Regions from separate parts of the Streptomyces sp. NPDC047085 genome, predicted to be linked through region 3. Evidence: riboswitches for the same ligand, from Rfam matches in the RefSeq annotation. Region 3 holds a riboswitch; each other region holds the start of a gene.

Region 1 (5,568 bases), on a different contig from region 3:
GTCCTGCCCGAGTTCACCGAGCGCACGCACACGGGCCACCGCACACTCGATCCGTATTCGAAGCTGTTCGAGAGCCGGATCGTCTTTCTCGGAACGCCCCTCGACGACACGGCGGCCACGGACGTGATCACACAGTTGATGCAGCTCGAACACGCGGCCCCGGACCGGGACATCACGCTGTACCTCAACTGCCCCGGCGGCTCGTTCCACGCGATGACCGCGGTCTACGACACGATGCGGTACGTCAGTTGCGACGTGGGGACCTACGGCCTGGGCCAGACCGCCTCGACCGCCGCGGTGCTGCTCGCCGCCGGGGCGCCCGGCAAGCGGTTCATCCTGCCCGGCGCCCGCGTGGTGCTCGAACAGCCCGCGTTGCCCGAGCCGGCCCAGGGACAGCCGAGCGACCTGCTCATCCAGGCCGAGGAGTTGGCCCGGGCGCGCTCGCTGATGGAGGAGATGCTGGTCCGGCACACCGGGCGCACCGCCGGGCAGGTCCGGCGGGACCTGGAGCGCGAACTGGTCCTGGACGCCCCGGGAGCGATGGCGTACGGGCTGGTGGACGGCGTCGTGGCGAGCCGCAAGGACGCGCCCGGCGCGCCGGGGGCGAGGTGAGCGGTCCATGCTGCCGGAGGAACTCCCGCCGCTGCCCGCGCTGACGCGTGCGGAGGGCGAGTTGATCGACCGTTACCTGGAGGCGGTCGACCTGCTGGGCCGGATCAACCCCGCCCGGGACGGTGACACCTACCGAGGGCTGCGCGCGGCGCAGGCCCTGGTGCGCAAGGCGGCCGAACTGCGCGACGCGCTCACGCTGATGCACCAGCGGGGCGAGACGGAGCTGCACGGGGACACGCTGGCACGGGCGTTGCGGGTGCTGGACGGTGAGCGCCGGGCCGCGCGCGTCGCGCTCCCGCCCGACTGCGTCGGCTGACGCGGACGCGCGTCCGGTCCGGCGGGGCCCTCGTGTCGAGGGCCCCGCCGGACCGGTGTTGAAACGGCCCGAACGACGGACCGCCGACCGGTGTATCTCCGGATCCTGTTCCGGGCCTCCCGAGTTGCGCATCGCGCGGTCCTGCTGTTCGCGATTCGGATGCTCCGCCCCAGGTCCGGGCCTACGCAAGGGACCTGACGACGCCTCGAACACACCACCGTCCACCCGAACGGGTGAGTGGTGAGTAACGCCACAAATCCCCGATTCCATTGGGATTTTCGGACAGTTGTGAGTCAAGATCCCTGACTGACGACAAGCCCCCGCCACCGCGGCGGGGCGGTCCGGGCGGACGCCGAGTCCTGCCGCCGCCCGGATGACCGGTCGACAGAGTGGATCGGCAGGAGTGGAGGACCCAGGCAAGACGGGTCGCCGGAACGGACGTTCGTCGCACAGACGAGCGGCCGCATCGAGCGGTCCTTGGGGTGAAGCCGCGGCAACGCGGCCGGGCAACTTCGCCAGCCCGAATCCGACAGGTCATCCTTCACAGGCGGCTGACGAAGGGTTGCGCATGACTGCGCTCAATCGTGTCCCGTCGCTGATGGCCCGGGCCGGCACGGCCTCGGCTCTCACCCTGGCCGCCGTCGGCGGCTCCATCGCGGTCCCCGGCCTCGCCACCGACGCCTCGGCCGCGACCATGGCGACGAAAGCACTCCAGGTCGCGGCCTCCAAGAAGGGCTCCCCGTACCGCTACGGGGCCACCGGGCCGCGCCGGTTCGACTGCTCGGGGCTGACGCTGTACTCGTACAAGAAGGCGGGCAAGACCCTGCCGCGCACGGCGGCCCAGCAGTACAACAAGACGCACCACATCTCGGCCGGCCACCGCAAGGCCGGTGACCTGGTCTTCTTCCACTCGGGCTCCAGCGTCTACCACGTCGGCATCTACGCCGGCCACGGGAAGATCTGGCACGCCCCGAAGACCGGTGACGTGGTGAAGCTCGAGAAGATCTGGACCAGGAGCGTCTGGTACGGCCGGGTCAGCTGACGCCGGCTCAGGGCAGGAGCGGCTCCAGCAGCAGGGCCGCCCCGAGGACCGTGAGCGCCGCCCCGGTGCCCGCCTGCAGCGTGCGGGCGGCCCGGGGACGGCGCAGCCACCGGCCGAGCCGGTCCACCAGCAGGGCCACCGCCTGGAACCACACCAGGGCCAGCGTGCAGATGATCAGCGCGAGCAGCAGCGTCCTGGGCAGGGCGGGGCTGCCCGAGGGCACGAACTGGGGCAGCAGGCTGAGGAAGGTCAGCGCGGCCTTCGGGTTGAGGACGTTGGTGACGAAGCCCTGCCGCAGCGGGTGCGCCGCTCCGCCCGGGACCTCCTCGGACACGGCGGCGGGCCGGTGCAGCGCCCACAGGGTGCGCACGCCGAGCTGCAGCACATACGCGCCGCCCAGCAGTTGCAGCGCGTGGAACAGCGCGGGCACGGCGACCAGGACGGCGGCGACCCCGATCACCGCCAGGGTGGTGTGCACCAGCAGGCCGCCCGCGATGCCGAGCCCGCAGACCGCGCCGGCGCGGCGTGAGACCAGTGCGTTGCGTACGACCACCGCGAAGTCGGCGCCCGGCATGGCGACGAGTCCGGCGGCGATCCCGGTGAAGGCGATGAGCTGTCCGTCCATGCGGCCAGCGTGCCCCGGCGGGGCCTTCAGCAGGTATTTCGATTCCGCTGGGTGAGCCTTAAGCATTGCTTTAGCCTGAGATTCATGTACGACCCGAACCGGCTGGCCGCGCTGGTCGCTGTCGCCGAGGCCGGATCCATCACCCGGGCCGCCGACCGGCTCGGCTACACGCCGCCGGCTCTCTCCCAGCAGCTGGCCAAACTGGAGCGGGAGGCGGGCACGGCCCTGCTGGTCCGGCACCATCGCGGGGCCCGGCTCACCGAGGCGGGCGAGGTACTGGTGGCGCGCGCACGCCGGGTGCTGGACGAGCTGGAGATGGCCCGGCACGAGCTGGCGCTCCTGACCGGGCTGTCCGGCGGGGCACTGCGGCTCGGTACGTTTCCGACGGCGGGGGTCCATCTGCTGCCGCCCGCGCTGAGCGCGTTCCGCCGGGCGCACCCGGACGTGCGGCTGTCGGTCGCCGACTACGATCCGCCGGCCGGGGTCACCGCGGTGGCGGCCGGCGAGGTGGACCTGGCGCTGACCCACGCCTACCACCCGGGCGAGACGGCCCCGGTGCCGTCCTCGGTCGGCCTGGAGCCGGTACTGGTGGAGGAGTTGGTCCTGGTGACCGCGCCGGGCCACGCGCTGAGCAGTGCTTCCTCCCGGCTGCCGCTGGACCGGTTGGCCGGGCAGCCGCTCATCAGCATGGCTCCGCATCATGCGGCGCGGCGGGCGGTGGAGGCCCTGCTCGCCGAGGCGGGGGCGACCCCGGCGCTGCTGGTGCCGACGCCCGGCTACGCCGTCGTGTGCGCGCTCGTCAGTGCCGGGCTGGGTGTGGCGGTCGTACCGGAGATGGTGGCGCGGACCGCGGTCACTCCCGTCGGCATGCGCCCCCTGGAGGCGGGCCGGCTGAGCCGCACGATTTCGGTGGCCTATCGCGCCGACGAGGTCGCCCCGGCCGCCGACGCGTTCCGGGCCCTGCTGCGGGGGGCGTTCGGCCGGGCGGGAAGGGCCACATGAGGCCGGCAGCCGTGCGACGGGCTACGGCTCCTGCTGCCCCGCCGCCGTGAGCGGCGCGGTCGGGATGCTCCAGGGGAGTTCGATGGAGACCGTCTTGCCGCCCTCGCGGGTGGGGCGGATGCGGAGCTTGCCGCCGCACTCGGCGGTGAGCCAGCGGATGATGACCATGCCGCGCCCGTTGTCCTGCTGGACGGCGGCGGGCAGTCTCTTCGGAAGGCGCGGATGACTGTCCGTCACACCGATGCGGAGGTGTTCGTCGCGGTCCAGGGTGATGTCGACGGTGAAGGTGGGTGACTGACCGAAGGTGTGCTGTACGGCGTTGGTCGCGAGTTCCGAGACGATGAGCCGCACGGTGTCGGCCACTTCGGTGTCGGACGGCAGCCCCCACTCCGCGAGGGTGCCCACCACGTAGGAGCGGGCCGCGGAGACCGAGGCGGGATCGCTCGGCAGAGTGACGGATGCTTCCAGATGGTCTGCCATGGCGACGTCGTCCCTTTCCCACGGAACCGCGGTCCGGCGAGGAGCGGATGGTTCGAGTACGGTCCCGCACTGGTGCTTCGTCGCCAGATTGCCATCACCGGGCCGTTCAACGGGAGCGATCCACCAAGATATGCATATATCTGTCGCTCAAAGCGGTGAACTCTGCGACGAGAGACCGTATTTGGGCGGCCCGGAAGGAGTAAGGAGGACCCCATGCAGAACGGTCCCGCGGTCCGGCGCCGCAAACTGGGCGCCGAGCTGCGCACGCTGCGCACCGGTGCGGGACTCACCAGCGGTGACGCCGCCCGCCTCGTGGGCTGGCACCAGTCGAAGGTGAGTCGTATCGAGACCGGTGCCAGCGGGGTCAAACCGGCCGATGTGCGGTTACTCCTGGACGCCTACGGAGTGCGGGACCGGCAACTGCGCGAGTTGCTGCTGATGTTGGCCGGGTCGGAGGACGCGGACGCCCGGCACCGCTGGTGGCACGCCTATCGGGGGGTGCTGCCGCCCACCTACCGGGACTTCATCAGCCTGGAGTCGCAGGCGAGCGGGATGCGCACGCTGGAGACCACGGTCGTCCCGGGTCTGCTGCAGACGCCCGAGTACGCCCGTGCGGTGACCCGGGCGGCGGTGGAGGGGGTGGACGAGGAGCGCCTGGACACGCTGGTGGAGGTGCGGCTGGCCAGGCAGGACGTGCTGCGCGCCGATCCGCCGCTGCGGCTGGACGCCGTACTGGACGAGGCGGTGCTGCGGCGCGAGGTCGGCGGTCCGGAGGTGATGAGGCGCCAGCTGAGCCGGCTGCTGGAGGCCGCGCGTCTGCCCCAGGTCAGGCTCCAGGTTCTGCCGTTCGGTGCGGGGGCGCATATCGGCCTCACGGGGCCTTTCGTTATTTTCTCATTTCCGAGCACTTCTGATCTGGACGTTGTTGTTCTCGACCAGTTGACGAGTAGCCTCTACCTGGAACGGAAAGAAGACCTCCAGGCCTACGCGGAGGCCTTCGACACCCTTCGGATCCACGCCCTTTCACCCGAGGACTCGTTGGATTACATCGCCGAGATAGGTGACGGCGCGTAAGGAGGCACCATGACAGCACTGCCTCGGAACCTCCCTGCCAGTACCGATCTGCACGACGTGCGCTGGCTGCGCAGCAGCTACAGCACGGGAGCGAACAACTGCGTGGAGACGGCCCGGCCGCACTCCGGCCCCGGGGTCGGACTGCTCGCCGTGCGCGACTCCAAGGCCCCGGCCGGACCCGCGCTGCTCTTCTCCCCCGAGAGCTGGGCGGACTTCGTGACCGCGCTCCGGTGAGCACCGACGCCCACTGACCCCTACCCGACCAGTTCCCAATCAGATCCGATCATTTTCGGGCGATGTCCGGCCGTGTCACGCCGACTCATGGTCGCGCCTCGCCGATCACCCGTACAGCGCGTTCGATCTCGGCCTCGGAGAGGTCCGCACGGGCGGTCAGCCGCAGCCGTGAGATGCCGTCGG
Region 2 (5,568 bases), on a different contig from region 3:
GGCCTCGATGTCGGCCCGCATCGCGGCGATCTGCTGGGCGGTGGGCGGGTCGCTCACCTTGCCCTCGTGCACCAGGTGCCGCTCGGTCATCCGCACGCAGCCGACGTCCACGGACCGCGCGGCCCGCACGTGGTCGTCACCGACGACGAACTCGGTGGAGCCGCCGCCGATGTCCACCACCAGGTAGGGCCTCGCGACGTCGTCGCGGCCCGCGAGCTCCTTCGTGGCGCCGGTGAAGGAGAACTCGGCCTCCTGGTCGCCGCTGATGACCTCGGGCTCGACACCGAGGATGTCGACGACACCGCGCACGAACTCGTCCCGGTTCTCCGCGTCCCGGGAGGCGGAGGTGGCGACGAACCGCACGTTGGTGGCGCCCAGTTCGCGGATGACGTCCGCGTACTCACGGCACGCCGCGAAGGTCCGCTCCAGCGCCTCAGGAGCCAGCCGGCCGGTGCGGTCCACGTCCTGGCCGAGCCGCACGATCGTCATCCGCCGGTCCAGCTCCAGCAGCTCGCCGGTGGCCGGGTTGACGTCGGCGACGAGCAGCCGGATGGAGTTCGTGCCGCAGTCGACGGCGGCGACACGGGTGAACCCCTCGGCGACCAGGGGCCGGTAGGCGAAGAAGCCGCGGCGGTCCTCGGTGACGTCGAGGACCACGCCGTCCTCGCCCGGGTGCTCGTCCGCGGGATCGGGCGCCACCAGGGGCTGCACGCACGGCCCCTTGCGCCACCACTCCGGCAGCATCGCGATCGCCTCGTCGCCGAGCGGGTTCACGCCCGGTCCGGCGGCCAGCGAGTGGGCCACCAGGACGTGCAGGCACTTCACCCGGTCCGGCATGCCGCCCGCGCTCGGGAAGCCCTCCAGGACCTCGATCTCGTCCCGGCGCCGGATGTAGTCCTCGTGCGCGGCCCGGTACGCGGCGGCCAGCTCGGGGTCGCTCCCCAGCCGTTCCGTCATCTCCTTCATGACGCCGTCCGCCTCCAGCGTGCCGATCGCCGAGGCGGCGCGCGGGCACGTCAGGTAGTACGTCGTCGGGAAGGGCGTGCCGTCCGGCAGCCGCGGAGCCGTCTCCACGACGTCCGGCTGCCCGCACGGGCACCGGTGCGCGATCGCCCTCAGCCCGCGCGGCGGACGCCCGAGCTGCTGCTTGAAGGCCTCGACGTCCGCGTCGGTCGGCTCGGTGCGCGGAGTGGAGGGCGGAGGCGTTTCCATGACTGTCTTCAGCTGTCTTTCTGTCGGTTCACTGGTCGGAGGCGTCGGACTTGTCGACCCCGTCCCAGACGTTCGCGTACCAGGGCCGGTGGGCGGCCCCGAAGTCGGCGCGGGACTGCTTGGCCGCACCCGGGTCGATCACGACATACCCGGTCTCACCGGGCATCACATAGTGCAGCCGACGCCGGATCTCCTGCTCGGCGTAGGCGTCGTCCTGCCAGCGGGCCTTGAGGTCCCGCAGCTGTTCGACCCGCTCGCGCGCCTGTTCCTGCTGCCGCTGGAGGTCGGCGATCTCCGCGCGCTGGGAGACGTACTGCCGCATCGGGTAGGCGAGCGCGACGATCAGCGAGCACAGCACCAGCGCGAGCAGCGCCGCGCGGCCGGTGAGCCGTGAGCGGCGGGCCTGCCGCTTGGTCTGGGAGCGGTAGACACGGGCCGCGGTCTGTTCGCCGAGCAGCCGCAGCCTGGTCGTGGTGGAGAAACGGTCCCGGTCCTTCGTGGCCATCTTCCCCGCCTCCCGTTTGCACACGCGCGTACGTCCCCGCACACGGTACGGGACCGGGTACGGGGACGTACGTACGACTGGCTAAGCCTTACGCCGGGTCGGGTCAGCCCTTGGAGATCTCCACGTTCCCCTTGAAGCGCGGGAACGCGCTGCGGCCGGCGTACACCGCGGCGTCGTCGAGGATCTCCTCGATGCGCAGCAGCTGGTTGTACTTGGCGACGCGCTCGGAGCGGGCCGGGGCGCCGGTCTTGATCTGGCCGCAGTTGGTGGCGACGGCCAGGTCGGCGATGGTGACGTCCTCGGTCTCGCCGGAGCGGTGGGACATCATGCACTTGAAGCCGTTGCGCTGGGCCAGCTCGACGGCGTCCAGGGTCTCGGTGAGCGAACCGATCTGGTTGACCTTGACCAGCAGGGCGTTGGCGGCGCCGTCCTCGATGCCGCGGGCCAGGCGCTCGGGGTTGGTGACGAACAGGTCGTCACCGACGAGCTGGACCTTGTCGCCGAGCTTGTCGGTGATGACCTTCCAGCCGGCCCAGTCGTCCTCGAACAGCGGGTCCTCGATGGAGACGAGCGGGTAGGCCGCGACGAGCTCCTCGTAGTACTCCGTCATCTCGGCGGCGGAGCGCTCCTTGCCCTCGAAGAGGTACGTGCCGTCCTTGTAGAACTCGGAGGCGGCGACGTCGAGCGCGAGGGCGATCTGCTCGCCGGGGACGTACCCGGCCTGCTTGATGGCCTCGAGGATGAGGTCGAGGGCCTCGCGGTTGGAGCCGAGGTTCGGGGCGAAGCCGCCCTCGTCGCCGAGGCCGGTGGACAGGCCCTTGGTCTTCAGGACCTTCTTCAGGGTGTGGTAGACCTCGGTGCCCCAGCGCAGCGCCTCGGAGAAGGACTCCGCGCCGATCGGGGCGATCATGAACTCCTGGATGTCCACGTTGGAGTCGGCGTGCGAGCCGCCGTTCAGGATGTTCATCATCGGCACCGGCAGCAGGTGCGCGTTCGGGCCGCCCAGGTAGCGGAACAGCGGCAGGTCGCTGGCCTCGGAGGCGGCGTGGGCGACGGCGAGGGAGACGCCCAGGATGGCGTTGGCGCCGAGGGAGCCCTTGTTGTCGGTGGCGTCCAGGTCGAACATCGCCTGGTCGATCAGGCGCTGCTCGGTGGCGTCGTAGCCGACCAGCTCCGGGCCGATCTGCTCGATGACGGCGAGAACGGCCTTCTCGACGCCCTTGCCCTGGTAGCGGTTGGGGTCACCGTCGCGCAGCTCGATGGCCTCGAAGGCGCCGGTGGAGGCGCCGGACGGGACGGCGGCACGACCCGTGCTGCCGTCGTCGAGGCCGACCTCGACCTCGACCGTGGGGTTGCCTCGGGAGTCCAGGATTTCCCGGGCTACGACGACGTCGATGGACGGCACGAGCATCTCCTTCTTGGATGTGACGCTGGAAGTGCGGGGCTTTGTGCCTTACGGCTGTGCCTTGCGACTAGAGCCTAACCGTCCCAGGGGCGTCGGCCACCGACCGACCGTCCCGTGGACAGGGAGAGACAGGGCGAGACAGGGAGACGGTACCCATTGTTCCCGCCCGGAACAAAGGGGGACCGGGAAAGGCGCAGAAAAAAGCCCCGCCCCGGTGCGTACGGGGGAACACGCACCAGGGCGGGGGGCCCGTGGGGACGGGGGGTGACCCTCACGGGGGCTCTATCGGGGGAAGTCGCCGTGAGGACGCTGTGGCCGGGCCGGCCGGCCGCGCCTTACTTCAGGTGCAGCTGCTGGCCGGGGTAGATCAGGTCGGCGTCCTCGACGATGTCCTTGTTCAGCTCGAAGAGGGTCTTCCAGCCGCCCTTGACGTTGTGCTTCTCGGCGATGGTGCCGAGGGTGTCGCCCTTGACGACCTTGTACTCGCCGTCACCCTTCTTGACCTTCTTGCCGGTCGGGGTGGTGACGGTCTTGCTCGGGGCCGGGCGGGTCGCCGAGCGGGAGGCGGCCTGCTGGTCGGTGGAGCGGGTGGTGGTGCTGCTCGAAGAGGTGGTCTTCGAGGAGGGGGCGGCGGTGCCGCTGTACGGGGTGCTCGACAGGCCCGTGCCGCAGACCGGCCAGGCGCCCTTGCCCTGGGCGGCGAGGACCTTCTCGGCCACGGTGATCTGCTGCTGCTTGGTGGCCAGGTCGGCGCGGGAGGCGTAGGCCGTGCCGCCGTAGGCGGCCCAGGTGGAGGCGGAGAACTGCAGACCGCCGTAGTAGCCGTTGCCGGTGTTGATGGACCAGTTGCCGCCGGACTCGCACTGGGCGACCTTGTCCCACTCGGAGGCGGTGGCGGCGGAGGCGTTGCCGGCCGCCATCAGCGGGGCGGCGACGACGGCGCCGGTGACACCGACGAGCGCGATGGCGCGGGTGGCCTTGAACGGACGACGGTGCTTGCCCTTGCCGGAAAACAGCATGGATCGATCCCCTCACCGACGCCTGCGAGGTGAGCTGTCGGGTTCGGGCCGGTTGAGTTGCCCGGCCACTCCTCCCTCGTGGGAGGCGTGGCTTCACCCCAAGCCGGTCGCGGCATCAACTGCCGGATCCGGCGCTTACCTTGGGTCCCCCGCTCCTGCCTACGGCGCGTGACGCGTCGACTGTTCCCGGGCAACCGCTGGCAGGATTCGGCGTTGCGAGTGCCGGGGCTCGTGGTGACGAGCGGTCCCGACCGTAGACATGCGCTCGGCGGAATTTCAAAGACGATCAGGGCTTCTGAGACTCATCCCACACTTTCACCAAACCGGACATTAGCCCTGAAAGCGGGGCGTCAACTCCCGCTACTCCGCGCCCGCTTCGGAACCGACGTCCAGGGTCTGACCGGGGGCGATGTGGTCCGGGTCGGCGCCAATGGCCTTCTTGTTCTGGCTGTAGAGCGCGTGCCATCCGCCGTCGACGTCAAGGGAGTCGGCGATGGAGGCGAGGGAGTCGCCTTCACGGACCGTGTAGGTACCCGCGTCACGGGAGGCGTGACGGCCCGAGGAACGGGTGTCCTGACCGCTTGTCAGGCTTTCGTCCGCACTGCCGCCCCGGTGACGTCCGCCACTGCTGAGCGCACCGGTGTCGACCAGGCTCCAAGAGCCGCCGGTCTGCCACGAATTGTCCGAGTCGTCGACCGCGGGGTCCGGGGCGGCCGAAACGCCACTCCCCTGCGTGGGCTCGGAGTCGGGCAAGGCGGACTTGTCGGACTTGGGAGCATTCGCACCCTCGTCGGAGCCGGCGGAGTCGGCGGAACCGGAGCCCTCGCTCGCGCTCGGGGACGGCGTGACGGTCGCGTCCGAGGAGGAGCCGGACGACGGTGACGAGGGCGACGAAGCCGAGGAATCCGGCAGATTGGACGAGTCGGACTTACCGGTGGAACCGGAGGAGGAGTGCCCGGAGTCCGCCTTGCCCGATTCGCCGGAGCCGGCGCCGACACCCGTGTCCACGTCCACCGAACCGGAGTTGGAGGTCAGTCCGGAGAGCAGGGCGCAGGTGGCCCAGGGGGTGGTGCCCTGGTCGGCGAGGATCTTCTCGGCGACCGCGATCTGCTGCGAACGGCTCGCCTGGTCGGCGCTCGCGGCGTACTGGGTGCCGCCGTACGTGGCCCAGTCCGCCTGCGATATCTGCAGGCCGCCGTAGTACCCGTTGCCGGTGTCGGCGCTCCAGGAGCCGCCGCTCTCGCACTCGGCCACCTTGTCCCACGTGGTGCCGTCGGCCGCGTTGGCGCTCGCGGCGCCCAGGAGAGGGAGGGCGATGGCGGAGCCGGTCACTCCGGCCGCGACGATGAGTGCCGGAGCCTGACGGGGGCGACGGTGACGACCGTTCCCGGAGAGCATGCGGAGGCCTTTCGTGCGACAGCAGGACC
Region 3 (5,568 bases):
GGAGGCCGCGCTCAAGGAGCGGCTGCGTCCCAAGTTCGCGCTGCCGGTCCTGCAGCGGGGCCTCAGCGCCTACTTCGGGCAGGCGGGCGTGAACTGGATGTCCGTGCACACGGGCATCGACTTCCCCGTCTCCTACGGCACCACGGTCATGTCCGCGACCGACGGCGTCGTCTCCACGAAGTGGAACAGCGCCTACGGCAACATGATGATCGTGACGGCGAAGGACGGCACGGAGACCTGGTACTGTCACCTCTCCAGCTACCGCGTCCTCGCCGGTACGGCCGTCAAGGCCGGCCAGCCGATCGCCTACTCCGGCAACTCGGGCAACTCCACGGGTCCGCACCTGCACTTCGAGGTACGGCCCGCGGGCGGGGCGGCCATAGACCCGCTGCCGTGGCTGCGCAGCCACGGCCTGGACCCGACGACCTGAGCCCTCGACGAAGTGAGCCCCGCCGATCAGGCGGGGCTCACTCGTCTGCCTACAGCTTCTCCACCGGCGCGTACCGCAGCAGCAGTCGCTTCGGCTTGCCGTCACCGAAGTCGATCGTGGCCTGGGCCTTGTCGTCCACGCCGGCCACCGCGACGACCGTGCCGAGCCCGAACTGGTCGTGGATGACCCGGTCGCCGACGGCCAGGGCGACCACCGGCTTGTCAGAGGCCCGCCGCGTGGCGAACCCGGACGCGCCCGCCGCCGACGAGCGGGAGCGGGACGAGGAGAGCGAGGCCGCGATCCCGGACGTGGGACCGGAGGACTTGGGCGCGGGCGCTCCCGTCCGCTTCCACTCGACGTGGGCCGGCGGGATCTCCTCCAGGAAGCGGGAGGGCGGGTTGTACGACGGCTGGCCCCAGGCGCTGCGCAGCGCCGACCGCGTGAGATAGAGCCGCTCCCGCGCGCGCGTGATGCCGACGTACGCCAGGCGCCGCTCCTCCTCCAGCTCCTTGGCCTGGCCGAGGGCGCGCATGTGCGGGAAGACGCCGTCCTCCATGCCGGTGAGGAAGACGACCGGGAACTCCAGGCCCTTGGCGGTGTGCAGGGTCATCAGGGTGATGACGCCGGAGCCTTCCTCGTCCTCGTCGGGGATCTGGTCGGAGTCGGCGACCAGCGCGACCTGCTCCAGGAAGTCGGACAGCGCCACCGACTCGCCCTCACCGCGCTCCTGCTCGAACTCCAGGGCCACGGCGGCGAGTTCCTGGAGGTTCTCGATCCGGGTCTCGTCCTGCGGGTCGGTGGAGGCCTGCAACTCGGCCAGGTAGCCGGTCCGTTCGAGGACGGCCTCCAGGACGGTCGCCGGTCCGGCGCCGGACTCCACGATGGTCCGCAGGTCCTCCATCAGCGTGTTGAACCGCTTGACGGCGTTGGTGGAGCGCGCGGCCATGCCGTACGCCTCGTCCACCCGCTTCAGGGCCTGCGGGAAGCTGATCTTCTCGCGCTGGGAGAGGGCGTCGATCATCGCCTCGGCGCGCTCGCCGATGCCCCGCTTGGGGACGTTGAGGATGCGGCGCAGCGGCACCGAGTCCTCGGGGTTGGCGAGGACGCGCAGGTAGGCCAGGACGTCCCGGACCTCCTTGCGCTCGTAGAAGCGGACGCCGCCGACGACCTTGTAGGGCAGGCCGACGCGGATGAAGACCTCTTCGAAGACACGGGACTGCGCGTTGGTGCGGTAGAAGACGGCGACATCGCCGGCCTTGGCCTCGCCCGCGTCCGTGAGGCGGTCTATCTCGTCGGCGACGAACTGGGCCTCGTCGTGCTCGGTGTCGGCGACGTAGCCGATGATGCCCGCGCCCTGGCCGGCGTTGGTCCACAGGTTCTTCGGGCGGCGGGACTCGTTGCGCTCGATGACCGCGTTGGCGGCGGACAGGATGGTCTGCGTGGAGCGGTAGTTCTGCTCCAGCAGGATCGTCGTCGCGTTCGGGTAGTCCTCCTCGAACTGGAGGATGTTGCGGATGGTCGCGCCCCGGAAGGCGTAGATCGACTGGTCCGCGTCACCCACGACGCAGAGTTCGGCGGGCGGGAGGTCGTACTCGTTCGGCGGGACGTCGGCGTCCTCGGAGGCGCGCTCGCCCGTGCCGACCAGTTCGCGTACCAGGGCGTACTGGGCGTGGTTGGTGTCCTGGTACTCGTCGACCAGGACGTGCCGGAAGCGGCGGCGGTAGTGCTCGGCGACGTCCGGGAAGGCGCGCAGCAGGTTGACCGTCGTCATGATCAGGTCGTCGAAGTCGAGGGCGTTGGCCTCGCGCAGGCGCGACTGGTAGAGCGCGTAGGCCTGGGCGAGGGTCTTCTCGAAGCCGTCGGTGGCCTGGGCGGCGAAGTCCTCCTCGTCGATCAGCTCGTTCTTCAGGTTGCTGATCTTGGCGCTGAAGGACTTGGGCGGGAAGCGCTTGGGGTCGAGGTCCAGGTCGCGGCAGACCAGGGCCATCAGGCGCTTGCTGTCGGCGGCGTCGTAGATCGAGAAGGACGAGGTGAAGCCGAGCTTCTTCGACTCGCGGCGCAGGATCCGCACGCACGCGCTGTGGAAGGTCATGACCCACATCGCGTTGGCGCGCGGGCCGACGAGCTGCTCGACGCGCTCCTTCATCTCGCCCGCGGCCTTGTTGGTGAAGGTGATCGCGAGGATCTGGCCCGGGTGCACGTGCCGCTCGGCGAGCAGGTGGGCGATGCGGTGGGTGAGCACGCGGGTCTTGCCGGAGCCGGCGCCGGCGACGATGAGCAGGGGGGAGCCGGCGTGGACGACCGCGGCGCGCTGGTTCTCGTTCAGCCCCTCCAGCAGGGCCGCGGCGTCGATCGCGGGGCGCGGGGCGCCGTCGCGGTAGTACGCGTCCCGGTCCGGCGGCACGTCGAACTTCCCGCCGAACAGATCGTCCGGAAGCGGCTCCGGAGCGTGATCGTCCTCGGGCGGCGGCGGGGGTTCCTCCTCGTGCCCGCGAGGGGTCTGGAGGTCCGCCAGGAAGCTGTCGTCAAAGAGGCTGCTCATCGCTCTCCGAGTCTAGGGCGCCGCACCGACAACCGGTCGCCGCCTCGGGAACATGGCCGGTTCGACGGAGGGTTGATCTTCGCCGCCCGGAGAGCCGACGGTCCCTCACGCAGCGGAATCACGCCGTGACACGGGAGCGTTCCCACGACAAGGTCACGAAAATGTATCGGACATATAGTGCACCAACCTTCACACGCGTCACACGAGTTGGCTAGGTTGCCGTCGGGCCGCACGCCCCCTTCCGGCGAACGTCGCCGAGTCGCGCGGCCTCCGCCGAGTCCGGCGCGTCGCTGCACGGCGCCCGGAGCCGGGGACCCACCGATCCCTGGGGTGAATCGGCCCACGTCCCGCCCGGGACGAGAGCCGTAGGGCACGCCTTCCGAACCATCCGCCCGAACCCGACAGCTAACCCGGTAGGCGGCACATGGAAGGAGTCGCCTCCCTTGGCGTCGCACCGCAAGCCGCGCCCCGCGGGCACACTCGGAGCCGGATTCCGCACCCCTGTCCTCGCCACCGCCGCCCTCACCTCCGTGGCCGTACTGTCCCAGACGGCCGAGGCCACCCCGTCCGCCGACGGGAAGCCGAGCCTGGAAGAGGTCGAGAAGAAGGTCGACGACCTCTACCGCCAGGCCGAGTCGGCGACCGAGAAGTACAACGCCGCCAAGGAGCGGGCCGGCAAGCAGCGCACGCGCGTCGACAGCCTGCGCGACGACGTCGCCCGGCGCACCGAACGGCTGAACAAGGCCCGCGAGGAGCTGGGCTCGTTCGCCGCCGCCCAGTACCGGACCGGGGCCGCCACGCCCCAGACCGCCACCTTCCTGCTCGCGAACGACCCGCAGGACTACTTCGACCAGAGCCAGCTGATGGACCGGCTGACCTCGCGGCAGAAGAGCGCGGTCGACGACTACATCACCGAGCAGTCCGCGACCATGAAGAAGCGGCAGGAGGCGGCCAAGAGTCTCCAGACGCTGTCCGAGTCGCAGCGCGAACTGCAGACCGCCAAGACCACCGTCCAGACGAAGCTCGCCACCGCGCGCGAGCTGCTGTCCAAGCTGACGGCCGAGGAGAAGGCGCGGCTGGCGGCGATCGAGCAGCGCAAGCAGCAGGAGGCCGCGCGCAAGGCGGCGGAGCTGGCGAAGCAGCAGGCGGCCGAGGAACGGGCACGGGCGGCGGCACAGGCGCAGCAGGACAGCGGTTCGTCGACGTCGAGCGGTTCGTCCACCTCCGGCACCTCCGGCAGCTCGGGGGGTTCGTCCACGTCCGGTGGTTCGTCGAGCGGTGGCTCGACGTCCTCCGGGACGTACGCCACCAAGGCGGAGAAGGCGCTCGCCTTCGCGCGGGCGCAGATCGGGAAGCCGTACGTGTGGGGCGCCACCGGCCCCGACTCCTACGACTGCTCCGGCCTCACCCAGGCCGCCTGGAAGGCCGCCGGCGTCAGCCTCCCGCGCACCACCTACGACCAGGTCGACGCGGGCACCACGGTCTCCCTCGCCGACGCGCAGCCCGGCGACCTGATCTTCTTCTACGACGATGTCAGCCACGTCGGCATCTACATAGGCAACGGCATGATGATCCACGCCCCCAAGCCCGGCGCGTACGTCCGCGAGGAGTCGATCTATTACGCCGGCGCATCGATCATCCACAGCGTGGTACGACCCGCCTGATCCGCCCCCTCTTCGTACCCCACTTCGTACCTCACGCGTTTTCGAGCCCCACGCGCGCGTGCCCTCCCGATGGGCCACGCGCGCGTGGGGCACGATCGGGCGCATGCCTGGCATCTCGGCTCTGCGTGCGTGGTGGACGGGGCGTCCGTCGGCGGCGGGGGCCGCCGTGATGGCGACCGGCATCGTGTCGATCGGCCTGCATCTGACGGGCGCCGAGACGCTGTCCCGGATCGCCCTGGGCCTGGCCTGCGCCGGCTGGGTGGCGCTGGGCGCCGACTTCGTCGTACGGCTGGTGGGACAGCGGCGGCGGTGGGTGGCCGAGGCACGCAGCCCGGGCGCGCTGACCGCCGTCGCCGCCACGACCGTGCTCGGCACCCGGATCTCGCTGCTCGGCGGGCAGACCCTGGCCGAGGCGCTGCTGGCGCTGGCGGCGCTGCTCTGGCCGGGGCTGCTGCTCCTCGTCGTACGGCACTGGGAGCGGCGCATGCCGGGAACGGTGTTCCTGTGCTGTGTGGCCACACAGGGGCTCGCGGTGCTGGCGGCCACGCTGGCCGCGGCGGAGACGACGGCGTGGCTCGCGCACGCCGCGCTGGTGCTGTTCTGGCTGGGCCTGGTGCTCTACGGCCTCGCCCTGGCGCACTTCGACCGGCGGCAGGTCGTCGAGGGGGCCGGTGACCACTGGATCGCGGGCGGGACGCTGTCGATCTCGGCGCTGGCCGGGGCGAAGCTGCTCTCCGCCGACAGCGCGCGGCTGTACCTGTGGAACGACGACGACCGCGGCGTCCTGCGCGACGTCACCGTCGCACTGCTCGTGCTGGACCTCGCCTGGTACGTCGTGCTGCTGGCGGCCGAGCTGGCGCGGCCGCGGCCGGGCTACGACGTGCGGCGGTGGGCGACGGTGTTCCCGATGGGGACGACGGCGGCGGCGATGC

Evidence for each region. Region 3 has a riboswitch for cyclic di-AMP ahead of ABZ865_RS11985 (NlpC/P60 family protein). Riboswitches for the same ligand answer to the same signal wherever they lie in the genome.
Region 1: it holds a riboswitch for cyclic di-AMP, as region 3 does, so the genes downstream of both, ABZ865_RS37545 (C40 family peptidase) here and ABZ865_RS11985 (NlpC/P60 family protein) in region 3, are expected to answer to the same signal.
Region 2: it holds a riboswitch for cyclic di-AMP, as region 3 does, so the genes downstream of both, ABZ865_RS20860 (transglycosylase family protein) here and ABZ865_RS11985 (NlpC/P60 family protein) in region 3, are expected to answer to the same signal.

The regions. Positions count from the first base shown of each region.
Region 1 is NZ_JBEYUW010000017.1:16,844-22,411, forward strand. It holds gene ABZ865_RS37535 (ATP-dependent Clp protease proteolytic subunit) at 1-612, shown strand, start outside; gene ABZ865_RS37540 (hypothetical protein) at 620-928, shown strand; cyclic di-AMP (ydaO/yuaA leader) riboswitch at 1,269-1,493, shown strand; gene ABZ865_RS37545 (C40 family peptidase) at 1,497-1,970, shown strand; gene ABZ865_RS37550 (LysE family translocator) at 1,978-2,595, opposite strand; gene ABZ865_RS37555 (LysR family transcriptional regulator) at 2,680-3,597, shown strand; gene ABZ865_RS37560 (ATP-binding protein) at 3,619-4,077, opposite strand; gene ABZ865_RS37565 (helix-turn-helix transcriptional regulator) at 4,291-5,151, shown strand; gene ABZ865_RS37570 (DUF397 domain-containing protein) at 5,161-5,385, shown strand; gene ABZ865_RS37575 (8-amino-7-oxononanoate synthase) at 5,471-5,568, opposite strand, start outside.
Region 2 is NZ_JBEYUW010000005.1:476,636-482,203, reverse strand. It holds gene ABZ865_RS20880 (Ppx/GppA phosphatase family protein) at 1-606, opposite strand, end outside; partial or broken gene ABZ865_RS20875 (DUF501 domain-containing protein) at 763-1,212, opposite strand; gene ABZ865_RS20870 (septum formation initiator family protein) at 1,241-1,717, opposite strand; gene eno (phosphopyruvate hydratase) at 1,821-3,128, opposite strand; gene ABZ865_RS20860 (transglycosylase family protein) at 3,458-4,141, opposite strand; cyclic di-AMP (ydaO/yuaA leader) riboswitch at 4,146-4,318, opposite strand; gene ABZ865_RS20855 (transglycosylase family protein) at 4,502-5,539, opposite strand.
Region 3 is NZ_JBEYUW010000003.1:188,419-193,986, reverse strand. It holds gene ABZ865_RS11995 (M23 family metallopeptidase) at 1-430, shown strand, start outside; gene pcrA (DNA helicase PcrA) at 480-2,972, opposite strand; cyclic di-AMP (ydaO/yuaA leader) riboswitch at 3,234-3,407, shown strand; gene ABZ865_RS11985 (NlpC/P60 family protein) at 3,416-4,636, shown strand; gene ABZ865_RS11980 (tellurite resistance/C4-dicarboxylate transporter family protein) at 4,740-5,568, shown strand, end outside.